DNA from 2 places in the Bradyrhizobium sp. 61 genome. Region 2 is predicted to be linked to the other one. Evidence: predicted binding sites of a transcription regulator. Region 2 holds the regulator's gene; the other holds the start of a gene.
The links. The regulator PhoB, encoded in region 2, activates phosphate uptake and scavenging genes when phosphate is short. The targets are predictions, from matches to a motif close to TGTCATNNANCTGTCAT.

Region 1 (6,731 bases), on a different contig from region 2:
CCGCCCCCACCGACGAGGCCATCAGAAGCGCCGCCCAGAGAAATCCGCTCTCGACATCGGTGAGCGGCAGGCCCTTGGTGTTCATGCCGAAGATGCCGGTGATCAGGGTCGGCGGCAGCAGCAGCGAGGTCACGATGGAGAGCGTGTGGAGGTGGTGGTTGCTCTCCTCCTCGTTCTTGAAGCGCAGCTCCTCCTCGAGCAGGCGGCTGCGTTCGCGGAGCTCGACGATGTCGTGATCGAGCCCGTCCAGCCGCTGCGCCAGCTTGCCGGCGTGGATGCGCAAGGCCGGCGCGAGATGATCGGTGTTCTTCTGATCGAGGCGGTGGAACAGCACGCGCAGGCCGGTGAGCTGGCGATGCAACCTGACGCAGGTCCGGCGCAGCCGGCCGAGATTGCGGCGCATCTCCGGCTTGGCGTCGTCGGCCAAAATCCGTTCCTCGATGTCGTCGATCTCCTGGCCGAGCTTGTCCGCCATCCGGTCCAGCGTATCGGCGACCTCGTCGACGATCTTCTCCAGGAGATGGGCGACGTTGTCGACGCGGTAGCCGCCTTCGAGCACGCGGCGCGTCGCATCGGCCGAGCATAGCGCCTGATGCCGGCCGCTGACGAGAAGATGCTCGGTCATGGCGAAACGCAGGAACGCGGTCTCTTCCGTCGCGCTGTCGATGTCGCGCACGAGATCGGAGAAGACGCCGTAGACGCAATGGTCGATGACGTGAAGCTGCTGGAACGTGTCGTTGGACAGCAGGAGGTCACGCGCGAGCGGCGGCAGCTGTGACGCTGCGATCCAGGGCCGTGCGCGCGCATCGGTCAGGTTGAAATGCAGCCAGAGCCGGCCGTCATGGCTGAACTCGATCGGCTGGTCGATCGGCAGCGCCTCGGCGCTGCCGTCGCCGTGCAGCCGGAACGCCCAGACCAGGCCGGGAATGGCGGGCACGGAATCCGATATCGCGCTGACAAGCTTCGCCGGCTCAGCCATGGCCAACCCCAACCGTCAACAAATGCCCCGTTTCCGGAAGATGGCTGACGGCATCTTCCGGACCTCTCACGGGTACTCAATTACGGCTTTGTTACAGTTTGATGATGGCCGCCCTACTCCGCGGCCAGCCCCGTCGCGGCCACCGCCTCGGCCTCCTTGACGTAGTCGTGCACGACGCGGCCGAACGGCAGCGTAAGATCGGCGATGTAGTGGTGCGCGCCCAGGCAACGGCGGACCGGGAAATCCGCGACCGGCGCGTTGACGTGCGGCACCAGATGCAGCCGGCCGGGCCCCATCCAGGAGCCCTTCGGCACGATGTCGATGAGGTTGATCGCGACGAGCTGACAGACTTCGAGACGGCCGTCGACGCCCGGGATCATCTTCAGATTGATCTGCGTCTTCGACAGCGTCGCACGGGTGCGATCGCCGTTGCCGGCCATGCTCTCGTGCTTGTAGCCCATCGTGCCCATGGCGACGAGCTGGCCGGCATATTCCAGCGTACCCGTCAGCGTGTCCTTGACGATCTCGAGTTTCGGATGGGCGTATTTCTTGGGAAAGCCCCAGATCTCGCGGCCCGCCGCGATCGGCGGATCATCATCCAGATACATCTGCGAGACGAAATTGACCTCCTCGCCGTTGAGGCGCGCCGGAATGACGAGGCCGGATTCGGTGTAGCTGCCGAAGCCTGAGGAGTCCGGCATCTTGATCCATTCGTAGTGCACGATCGGCTGGTCGATTGGCTCCAGCGGCTCAGGCAGGCCGGCGCGGATCAGCTCCGGATCGGTCTCGTAGGTGATGACGAGGAATTCGCGGTTGACGAAGCGATAGGGCCCGGCCGGATAGCTCGGCCCCGCCGCCGGCATGGACGGAAGTCTCAGCACGTCTTCCCTGCGCATCCTGATCTCCTGTGTGTGATGCCCGCCCGGCAGCGTCAGGCCTGGATCGCAAATTGCTAGCCGCCGTCATTGACTGCGATGTGAAGGATTTCCGTCAGGCGCACGACCTCCCGCCATTCCCGCTGCGGTCGACCTGCATGCAGACGATGCATCGGCGCTGAAATTGTCATCACGCCGTCACTGCCGGACGCAATCGTTTGGTCCACGCTAGGAGGCACCCATGGACGCCCGCACGTCGCAACCGGCTCATCAGACGCATCAGCCTCCCGCACGGGGCTGGCGCCCCGAACGCTGCGATCGCGTCGCGCTGGTGCTGCAAGGTGGCGGCGCGCTCGGCGCCTACCAGGCCGGCGTCTACCAGGCGCTGCACGAAGCCGGCATCGAGCCCGACTGGGTCTGCGGTGTCTCGATCGGTGCAATCAATTCCGCCATCATCGCCGGCAACAAGCCGGAGAAGCGGCTGGAGGCGCTGCGCATCTTCTGGGAGCGCATCACCAATCGCAAGATCTGGCATTACACGCCCGACGGCGACATCTTCCGCCAGTGGCGCAATCTCACCAGTGCGTGGATGACGTCGGCGATGGGCCAGCCCGGCTTCTTCACCCCGCACCAGGTCAATCCCTGGTTCAGCCCGGTCGGCGCGCGCACCGCCACCAGCTATTACGACACGATGCCGCTGAAGGAGAGCCTGCTGGAGCTCGTCGACTTCGACCTCATCAACGAGAAGAAGGTCCGCTTCGCGGTTGGCGCGGTCAACGTGCTCTCGGGCAACTTCATCTATTTCGACAACTCCCATGACGAGATCGAGCCGGAGCACATCATGGCCTCCGGCGCCCTGCCCCCTGCGCTGCCGATGGTGCGGATCGGAACCGATCATTTCTGGGACGGCGGCATCGTCTCCAACACGCCGCTCCAGCATCTGCTCGACCAGGAGGATGCGCTCAACTCGCTGGTGTTCCAGGTCGACCTGTTCAGCGCGCGGGGCGTGCTGCCGCGCTCGATCCAGGACGTGATGGCCCGCCACAAGGACATCATGTATTCCTCGCGCACGCGCCACAACACCGACGTCTACCGCCGCACGCATAATCTCAAGGTTCTGCTCTACAAGGCGCTGGCGAAAGTCCCGGACGAGCAACTCTCCGACGAGGATCGCCAGCTCAAGTCGAGCCTGCGCCGCATGCCCGAGATCGCGATCCTGCACCTGATCTACCAGCAGAAGGCCTATGAGGGTGACGCCAAGGACCACGAATTCTCGGGCACCTCGATGCGCGAGCACTGGACGAGCGGCTACGAGGACACCAAGCGCACGCTGAAGCGCCGCGACTGGATCAAGATGCCCGAGGAAGGCATGGGCCTCGTGGTGCACGACGTGCACCGGGAGACGGAGAGCGCGTAACGGCGCTCTTCAGACGGACCGCTCCAAACAAAAACTGCGAAAACAACCCCATGCACAGTAGCCGGGGCGTGGCGGATCAATGACTTACGTTTTACCGAAGTACACTTGACTCGTCGGGCAAAACAGGAGCATGATGGCATCATTGCAAAATCGCACGATGCATCCGCTCCAGGCCGATCGCGCCACATGGTCAGACTACGCCGCATCCCCTAAATTGCGCGCGGAATGACGTTGGGAGGCTGGCTTGCGCGCCATCAGCGAAGCCGCTTACTTCTTCGACAGCGACAGATTATTCCCTCCGCAGGAGCCTTCGGGGCGAGCTTGCGGAGCGAAGCGGCGTGCTCCGCCCGATCTGCTCCAGTCGTTGCTTGAAACGCCAGAACGGTCGTCGCGGCAGGTTGCCGTTCGCGTCGGCCGGATTGTTATGAAGTTCTAACCGCAAAACGATCAAGCAAATCGGAGGAGATCGCATGTCCAAAGGCAAAGTGCTCATTGTCGGCTCCAATGCCACCCGTATCGAAATCCAGGGCGGCGGCACCGGACCGACCGGCCAATACCTCAATGAAACCGTCGTGCCGGCAATGGCCGTGATCGACGCCGGCTACGAGGTGGTGCTGGCGACGCCGAACGGCAAGCAACCGTACATCGATCCGGCCTCCGATCATGCGGCCCATTTCGGCGGCGACGAAAAGGCCTACCGGCGGGGACGCGATTTCTTCGACAAGGACCCGTCGATGACCAACGTGCGCACGTTGCGCGCGATCGTGGACGGAGGACTGGATCAATATGCCGCCGTTTTTGTCCCCGGCGGGCAGGGTCCGGTCGTCGACCTCATGCAGGATCCCGAGCTCGGCAAGATTCTGCGATATTTCCACGAACGGAAGAAGATCACGGCGCTGCTCTGCCACGGACCGATCGCGACGCTGGCCGCCCTGCCCGACGCCAAGGCCTATCGCGCCGCCCTGATCGCCGGCGACAAGGCCAGGATCGCGGAGCTGGGCAAGGGCTGGCAGTATGCGGGATACAAGATGACGGTGTTCACCGCCTCGGAAGAGATACCGATCGAGGAGCAGTTCCTGCACGGCAAGATCTACTTCACCATGCCGGACGCGCTGGGAGCTGCGGGTGCAGAGGTCAGCCGAAGCGCCGTCGACTTCGAGCCTTACGTCGTCGAGGACCGCGAGCTGATCACCGGCCAGAATCCGCGGTCCGACCATCCCATCGCGGCAAAGCTGATCGCAGCGCTCGACCGCGCCACTGTGGCGGCGTAAGCGTTTACTCCAATGTCATCCGGCCCGGTGCGCAATTGCGCACAGGGGCCGGGAGGAAATCGGGACAGAAGCTTGCCTCAGCGGCATCCGGCTTCTTTCGACCGCGTTCCGTGAAACTAACAGGTCTTCTGCTGCAAGTGCTGCACGCAGGTGCAGGTCTTCGCCGCCGGATATTTCACATCGTAATAGGGAAAACTCGACGTGGCGGGGGTGTTCGTCGAGCAGCGGGGGAACAGGTAATAGCTGTCGGACAGCTTCACCGTGCCGGCGATCGTGAAGCCGAGGTTGGGCGCGTAGTCGTAGGACACCTCGCTCAGGATGAGTGAGATGTTGGCATTGCTGGTACCGCCCGGCGCGGTAAAGGACGACAAGGTCATCTGCTGACCGGCGGCCCTCGCCCCCGACGTACTGGTCGACTTGCTCCATTGCACCGTCGCGTTCCCATTGCTGTCGGTCGAGACCTCGGAGACCGTGATCGTCATCAGCGAGGTGCTGCCGTTCTTGATGGGATAGGGAGCCATGATGGAGCTCGCCGCAGCGAGAATGCCGTCCATCTGGGTCGACGTGACGGCCGTGTTCTGCGAGATCATGTCGGCAACGCTGTGCGCGGTCGCGCTGACCTTGACGTTCATGGCGAGCCCGTTCCCGAGCTCGACGCCGCCGACATAGAGCACCAGCATGAACGGCGTCACGATGGCGAACTCCGTCGCTGCAACAGCGCGTACATCGGTCAACATCTGCCGAGCGCGAGACGACAGGGCGGAGATCATCAGGTAGCTCCTGGCTCGTTCTGGAACGCGGCGGACGACATGAGCAGCCGGTTGCCATTGCTAAGGTTCGAGAGATTGAAGCCGAGCGGCCCGAGCACGACCGGCCAGACATACATGACGCGGAGAACGACGATATCGCCGGAATCGCCCGGATTGTATTGCCAGCTGTTGGTCACATTGCCCGAGCCGTCGAAGGTCAGCGTGGGCGTCGCCGTGTTCGCGGAAGACCAGGACGTTGCGACCTGCATGTCGACCATCAGACCGCTGCAATTGAACAGGATCACGATCTGATCGCAGACCTTCTGCTTGAAAACCGCCTGGTTCATCTGCGCCGACTGAACCTGCCCCGTCATGACGAGACGCGCCGACTGGCGCACCACGGTTTCAAGCATCTGCTGGGCAAAGAAAACCAGAAACGTCTGGATGAGCGCGATGATGAGGGCGAGAAACGGCGCGGCAACGAGCGCGAATTCGACGGCCGTGGCTCCGCGGCTATCGCCGGCGAAGGCGGCGCAGCGGTTGCGGCGTCTTTTCGTTGTCGTGACCTGTCGGGTCATGGCGCCTTCCCTACTGCACGAGGCTGGCCGTGCTGGACGCAACCTTGATGAAGAGGTTGGTCAGCGCCGCGGAAATGTCGCCACCTGTCTGCACGCTCGCATACAGACCGGGCGATGCGCACGATTGCAGCCGTGTCGCGATCGTGCCGGTTGACGAGGATGGATTGTTGAACTGCGAGATGCGGCTCGTGTACCAGCTGTCGCTCAGCTGCAGATACTCGGTGTAGAGGACCGCGATGCGAATGCCGCGGTTCTTGATCGTCGTGCAGACCGTCGTGTCGAGCGGTTGCTGGCACCGCAAGGTCGTCGAGTTGGCTGTCGGAAGCGCATAGGTGGCATTGGGGTCGCAGGAGCCCCCCGTCTTCGGGATGAGCTTGTCCTCGACGCCGTCGGTGACGAGGAAGACCACTTCCTGCGGCGTATCGCCCGCCTGATTGGTGCCGGTGCCTGGCGCAGGCATCACGGTGTTGACGCCCGTGAGCCCGCCCGAGATATCCGTGCCGTAGTCGGTGGTGTAGGTGCAGTTGCCCTTGCTATCGACAATGGGGCAGTTCTGGTGGTCGACCGTCAGGAGCTGAATGTTGTTGATCTTCGTGGCGGCGGTGTCCGGCGTGGTCAGCACCTGAATCGTGTTGAGGGCGTAGTCGAAGGTGTAGATGGCGGCCTTGTAGGTCGTGTTGTTGAGCGCCGACATGCACTGCATGACGCCGCCCGTCACACCCGCTTGCGGGCACGTCCAGGGTCCCTTCAGCAATTGCGTAACGGCGTTGGTCACGAGATCGATGCGCAGCGTGATGTTGTTTGCGCGTGCGACGGTGAGATTGTCCTTGTTCGTCGAGCTGGCAGTTGCGTTGTTGGGACG
Region 2 (6,731 bases):
GCACGACATTGTCGCCGGCGCCGACCGTGAGCAATTTTTCGTTGCGCAATGCCGCGCCGAGATCGCCTGTCGGCACCACGGCCTTGATGCCGATCAGAAGGCCTTCGCCGCGCACTTCGCTGACGATGTCAGGATAACGATCGATCACGGAGGCGAGCTTCTGCTTGAGCAGCAGCGACATCTTCTGCACGTGTTCGAAGAAGCCGGGCTTGAGCATGACGTCGAGGACGGCGTTGGCAGCCGAGATCGCGAGCGGATTGCCGCCGAAGGTCGAGCCGTGCGAGCCGGGCCCCATGCCGGCAGCCGCGTCCGCGGTCGCCAGCACCGCGCCGATCGGGAAGCCGCCACCGAGCGCTTTGGCCAGCGACATCACGTCAGGCGTGACGCCGGTGCGGCGATGCGCGAACAGATCGCCGGTGCGGCCCATGCCGGTCTGCACCTCGTCGAACGCGAGCAGCAGGCCCTTCTCGTCGCAGAGCTGGCGCAACGCCCTCAGGAAGGCGGGCGTTGCCGAACGCACGCCACCCTCGCCCTGGATCGGCTCGATCAGGATTCCGGCGGTCTGCGGACCGATCGCCTTCTTGACGGCTTCGATATCGCCATGCGGGACCTGGTCGAAGCCGTCCATCGGCGGGCCGAACCCTTCGAGATATTTTGCCGAACCGGTCGCGGCGAGCGTTGCCAGCGTGCGGCCGTGGAAGGCGCCTTCGAAGGTGACGATGCGGTACCGTTCCGGATGACCCTTGGAGAAGTGATGATGGCGGACCAGCTTGATCACACCTTCCAGCGCTTCGGCGCCGGAATTGCAGAAGAACACGAAGTCCGCGAAGCTTTCATTGCACAGACGCGCGGCGAGCTTCTCGCCGTCCGGGCTCTGGAACAGGTTCGACATGTGCCAGAGTTTGGTGGCCTGCTCCTGCAACGCCTTGACCAACGCAGGATGAGCATGGCCGAGCGCATTCACCGCCACGCCCGAGGTGAAATCGAGATAGCGATCGCCATTGGTCGCAATCAGCCAGCAGCCTTCGCCGCGCTCGAAACCGAGGTCGGACCTGGCGAAAACGGGGAGCAAATGCGGCGCTGCGCTGTTAGTCATGACGATCACTTGAATGTTGCGGACGGCGTGAGCGTGCATTGCGCAACGCACCATTGACCGGCTCGGAAAACGAAACGTGCCGCCTTTTAAGGGCGGCACGCCTGACTATCTTATGCCTGGTGAAACCGGTGTCAATGCCGCCCGGAAAGCCTCGCGAAACGCAGAATCCGTAGTCTTGCGGTGGCGATTTTGCGTGTTTCCGCCACGGAACATGTGGAAGCGAGTCGGCGGACTCTTGCGCGTGAGTCACGCCATATTGTAGCGTTTGGCTTGTCAGATACGACATCTCGTGCAGCAGTTCTGATCCTCTAAGTCCTCATGTACCGGCGTAAGCGTTCGGGCGCATCTGGTGCGCCCGGCGAGCCTTAAGGGATTCTGGCGGCACGGGTTTTTCGAAGCTTAGGCATTCGCCGTGCGGCCGCCAGGATGGCAGGCGCCGGCGAAGGAAAGGGTGCAATGACCGTTTTGACCTGGTCGGATGATCGCGTCGAGCAGCTGAAAAAGCTCTGGGAGGCCGGACTTTCGGCCAGCCAGATCGCCGCTGAACTCGGCAATGTGACCCGCAATGCCGTGATCGGCAAAGTGCACCGGCTCGGCCTGTCGGGCCGCGCCAAGAGCCCTTCATCGGCAGCGCCGCGGCCGCGCAAGGCGCGCCCCGCCCAGCACATGATGAGGGTGACCCGTCCGATCGCACGCGGCAACACCGCGCTGGCGCAAGCCTTCGAAGTCGAGGTCGAGGCCGAACCGGTCACCTACGACAACGTCGTGCCGATGAGCCAGCGGCTGTCGCTGCTGGAGCTGAACGAGGCCACCTGCCACTGGCCGGTCGGCGATCCCTCGAGCCCGGATTTCTTCTTCTGCGGCGGCAAGGCGCTCTCCGGCCTGCCCTACTGCGCCCAGCACTCGCGCGTGGCGTATCAGCCCGCGGCCGATCGCCGGCGCGCGCCGGCGAAGCCGGGTCCGCGCTGAAGTCGTTCTGAGCTCAGAAAGGAGCCGTCACACGATGGCGGCTCAACAAATCCGATGTCGTCCCGGACAAGCGCGCCTTGAGCACGCGCAGATCCGGGACCCTTAACCACCGCAAGATGTGGCTACGGGGACTCGGAGTTACCTTTTCACACAATAACCGATCGCTTTGGGTGTCCCGGACCCGCGCTTGCGCTTGTCCGGGACGACACCGAGAATGTGGCCGCAGCTCACCGAGCTTACGCCTGCTCCGCCTTCGCAAAGCGATCGTCCAGTGCGTAGCCCGCGCCGCGGACGGTGCGGATCGGATCCTGCTCGCGGCCGAGATTGAGCAGCTTGCGCAGGCGCCCGATATGGACGTCGACGGTGCGCTCGTCGATGTAGATGTCACGGCCCCAGACGCTGTCGAGCAACTGCTCGCGCGAGAACACGCGGCCGGGATGCTCCAGGAAGAACTCCAGCAGGCGATATTCGGTCGGGCCGAGATCGATCGGCCGGCCCGAGCGCGCCACGCGGCGCTTGTCGCGGTCGAGCTCGATGTCGCCATAGGCGAGCACGGTGGCGAGCCGCTCCGGGCTGGCGCGCCTGAGCAGGCCCTTCACGCGTGCCAGCAGCTCCGGCACCGAGAACGGCTTGACGATGTAGTCGTCGGCGCCGGTCGCAAGACCCCGCACCCGCTCGCTCTCCTCGCCACGCGCGGTGAGCATGATGATCGGGAGCTGCTTGGTCTCGGGCCGGGTGCGCAGCCGCCGGCACAGCTCAATGCCGGAGAGGCCCGGCAGCATCCAGTCGAGCACGATCAAATCGGGGATATGCTCCTTGAGGCGGGTGTCGGCATCGTCGCCGCGCATCACCGTCTCGACGTCATAGCCGTCGCCTTCGAGGTTGTAGCGGAGAAGCTCGGTGAGAGCTTCCTCGTCCTCAACCACCATAATGCGTGCGCCCATGGTGTTCGTCGCTCCTTAAGTGTTCGGGACCGTCGTGGCGAAGGTCGTCATGTCGCCCTTCGGCCGCTTGTCGGTGATCGCCTGGCCCTCGATCATGTAGAACACGGTCTCGGCGATGTTGGTGGCGTGGTCGCCGATGCGCTCGATGTTCTTGGCGCAGAACATCAGATGGATGCAGAACGAGATGTTGCGCGGATCCTCCATCATGTAGGTGAGGAGCTCGCGGAACAGCGAGGTGCAGATGGCGTCGACTTCCTCGTCGCCCTTCCACACCGCCATCGCCGCCGGCAGATCGTGCGCGGCATAGGCATCCAGCACCGACTTGACCTGTTGCTGCACGAGGTCGGTCATGTGCTCCAGGCCGCGGAACAGCTTGAGCGGATGGAAATCCGTCTCCAGCGCCGCGACGCGCTTGCCCATGTTCTTGGCGAGGTCGCCGATCCGCTCGAGATCGGTGGCGACGCGCATGGCGCCGACGATCTCGCGCAGATCCACCGCCATCGGCTGGCGGCGCGCGATGGTGAGCACGGCGCGCTCCTCGATCTTCTTCTGGAGCGCGTCGAGCTCGGCGTCGATGGTGACCACGCGCTGGCCGAGCGCGACGTCGCGGCGGATCAGCGCGTCGACGGAATCGACGATCATGCGCTCGGCGATGCCGCCCATCTCGGCGACCAGGCGCGTGAGCTCCTGGAGGTCGGTATCGAAGGCCTTTGCGGTATGTTCAGAACCCATGTTCCGTCTCCTCAGCCGAACCGGCCGGTGATGTAATCCTGCGTGCGCCGGTCGGTCGGCGACGTGAAGATCTTGCTGGTGTCGTCGAACTCGATCAGTTCGCCGAGATACATGAAGGCGGTCTTGTCGGAGACGCGCGCCGCCTGCTGCATGTTGTGGGTGACGATCGCGATCGTGTAGTTCTCGGACAGCTCCTGGATCAGCTCCTCGACCTTGGCGGTCGAGATCGGGTCGAGCGCCGAGCAGGGCTCGTCGAACAAGATCACCTCGGGCCGCACCGCGACCGTGCGGGCGATGCAGAGGCGCTGCTGCTGGCCGCCGGAGAGCGACAGGCCGGAGGCGTTGAGCTTGTCCTTGACCTCGTTCCACAGCGCGCCGCCGCGCAGCGCGTTCTCGACGCGGTCGTCCATCTCGGACTTCGAGATCTTCTCGTAAAGGCGGATGCCGAAGGCGATGTTCTCGTAGATCGTCATCGGGAACGGCGTCGGCTTCTGGAACACCATGCCGACGCGGGCGCGCAGCAGATTGAGGTCCAGCTTGGGGTCGAGGACGTTGGTCTGGTCGAGCATGAGCTGACCGGTGACGCGCTGGCCCGGATAGAGGTCGTACATCCGATTGAAGATGCGCAGCAGGGTCGACTTGCCGCAGCCCGACGGGCCGATGAACGCCGTGACGCGGTTGGTGCCGAGCGCCAGATTGATGTTCTTCAGCGCGTGCTGCTCGCCGTAGTAGAAATTGAGGTTGCGCACCGTCACCTTGGCCGGAGCTTCGGGCAGCACCGGCGCCTGCGGCAAACCACCGGCCGCGCTCATCGATACGGAAAGATCACTCATTTTGCGGTCCTCTCGGCGCTCAGAATGCGCGCGCCAATATTCAGGGCAAGAACGGTCAGGGTGATGAGCAGCGCGCCGCTCCAGGCGAGCTGCTTCCAGTAGGCGTAGGGGCTCTGCACGAAATTGTTGATGGTGACCGGCAGGTTCGCCATCGTCTTGTTCAGACCCAGGCTGAAGAACTGGTTCGACAGCGCGGTGAAGAGCAGCGGCGCGGTCTCGCCGGCGACGCGGGCGGTGGCCAGCATCACGCCGGTGATGAGGCCCGAGCGCGCCGCGCGATAGGCGATGCGCTTGATCACCAGCGAGCGCGGCAGGCCGAGCGCCGAGGCCGCCTCACGCAGTGCGTTCGGCACCAGCAGCAGCATGTCCTCGGTGGTACGCAGCACCACCGGGATGACGATGACCGCGAGTGCGAGTGCGCCGGCAATCGCCGAGAAGCCGCGCATCGGCACCACCACCGCACCATAGATGAACAGGCCGATGATGATCGAGGGCGCCGAGAGCAGGATGTCGTTGATGAAGCGGATCACCGAGGTCAGGCGGTCGTTGCGGCCGTACTCGGCGAGATAGGTGCCGGCGAACAGGCCGAGCGGCGCGCCGATGCCGACGCCGAGCACGGTCATGATGATCGAACCCACGATGGCGTTGCGCAGGCCGCCCTCGGTCGAGCCCGGAGGCGGCGTGTCCGCAACGAAGAGCTCCAGGTTCAGGCCGGCAATGCCGTTGTAGAGCAGCGTCATCAGGATCAGCGCGAGCCATGTGACGCCGAAGGCAGCGGCAGCCAGGCAGAGCACACGGATGACGATGTCCATGCGGCGGCGGCGTGCGTAGATCGGGTTCATGTTACTTCCCCGCCTTCTTTTCAAGACGCATCAGCATCAACCGTGCAGCCGCGAGCACGAAGAATGTCAGCACGAACAGCAGCAGGCCGAGCAGGATCAGGCCGGACTGGTGCAGGCCGTCGCTCTCGGCGAACTCCGATGCGATCGCCGCCGAGATCGTGGTGCCCGGGGCGAAGATCGACGACGAGATGCGGAACGAGTTGCCGATGATGAAGGTCACCGCCATGGTCTCGCCGAGCGCGCGGCCGAGCGCCAGCATGACACCGCCGATGACGCCGACGCGGGTGTAGGGGATCACCACGCTGCGCACGACTTCCCAGGTGGTGCAGCCGACGCCGTAGGCGGCTTCCTTGAGCACCGGCGGCACCGTCTTGAACACGTCGACCGAGATCGAGGTGATGAAGGGCAGCACCATGATGGCGAGGATCAGCGCCGCGTTGAACAGGCTGAGATAGGACGGCGGGCCTGCGAAGATCGCGCCCAGCACGGGGACGCCGTCGAAGATCTTGATCATGAAGGGCTGGAACGTGTTGGCCAGGAACGGGCCGAGCACGAAGAAGCCCCACATGCCGTAGATGATCGAGGGAATGCCGGCGAGCAGCTCGATCGCCATGCCGATCGGGCGGCGCGCCCATTGCGGGCAGAGCTCGGTCAGAAAGATCGCAATGCCGAGACCGACCGGAATGGCGATCGCCATCGCGATGAAGGAGGTGATGAGCGTGCCGTAGATCGGGCCGAGCGCGCCGAGCACAGGCGGATCTGCCGACGGCGCCCAGCGCTGCGTCCACAGGAAGGCGAAGCCGTATTCCTTCATCGCCGGGAACGCGCCGACGATCAGCGAGATGATGATGCCACCGAGGATGAGCAGCACCGAGATCGCGGACAGCCGCGTGATCCAGTAGAAGGTGAGGTCGCCGAGCTTGAAGGCGCCCAAGGCCTTGGCGCGGTCATACGGTCCGGCGTCGTCGATTACATCGCTCTGAACGGCCATCTCTGCCACGCCGATCCCCTGTGCCCGTTTGATATGCGCTTGTTGTCGGTCTTGTTGTTGGTCTTGCGCTCCGGATGCGGCGCGAGGCCGATCCGGAGCGGAGGTCTTGTGAGATCCCGGCGCCCAGTCCGACAGAGCGCTTAGCTCTTGATCTCGGCAGCCCAGGTCTTCTCGATCAGCTGGACGACCGGGTCCGGCATCGGGATGTAGTCGAGCTCTTCAGCCGCCTTGCCGCCGCTCTTGAAGGCCCAGCGGAAGAACTTGATGGCTTCCTGCGAGGCTGCCTTGTCGGTGGCATCCTTGTGCATGAGGATGAAGGTCGCC

Region 1: IVB46_RS25700 (acetoacetate decarboxylase) is a predicted target of PhoB. The motif match lies at 2,040-2,056, and genes of this name have one in related genera.

Annotation. Positions count from the first base shown of each region.
Region 1 is NZ_JADPIU010000067.1:378,838-385,568, reverse strand. Features, by position in the region: gene IVB46_RS25705 (transporter) at 1-979, opposite strand, end outside; gene IVB46_RS25700 (acetoacetate decarboxylase) at 1,093-1,875, opposite strand; gene IVB46_RS25695 (patatin-like phospholipase family protein) at 2,096-3,271, shown strand; gene IVB46_RS25690 (type 1 glutamine amidotransferase domain-containing protein) at 3,742-4,542, shown strand; gene IVB46_RS25685 (TadE/TadG family type IV pilus assembly protein) at 4,659-5,312, opposite strand; gene IVB46_RS25680 (TadE/TadG family type IV pilus assembly protein) at 5,312-5,869, opposite strand; gene IVB46_RS25675 (pilus assembly protein TadG-related protein) at 5,880-6,731, opposite strand, start outside.
Region 2 is NZ_JADPIU010000019.1:13,084-19,814, forward strand. Features, by position in the region: gene IVB46_RS08360 (aspartate aminotransferase family protein) at 1-1,096, opposite strand, end outside; gene IVB46_RS08365 (GcrA family cell cycle regulator) at 1,553-2,065, shown strand; gene phoB (phosphate regulon transcriptional regulator PhoB) at 2,302-3,009, opposite strand; gene phoU (phosphate signaling complex protein PhoU) at 3,025-3,741, opposite strand; gene pstB (phosphate ABC transporter ATP-binding protein PstB) at 3,753-4,574, opposite strand; gene pstA (phosphate ABC transporter permease PstA) at 4,571-5,416, opposite strand; gene pstC (phosphate ABC transporter permease subunit PstC) at 5,418-6,407, opposite strand; gene pstS (phosphate ABC transporter substrate-binding protein PstS) at 6,548-6,731, opposite strand, start outside.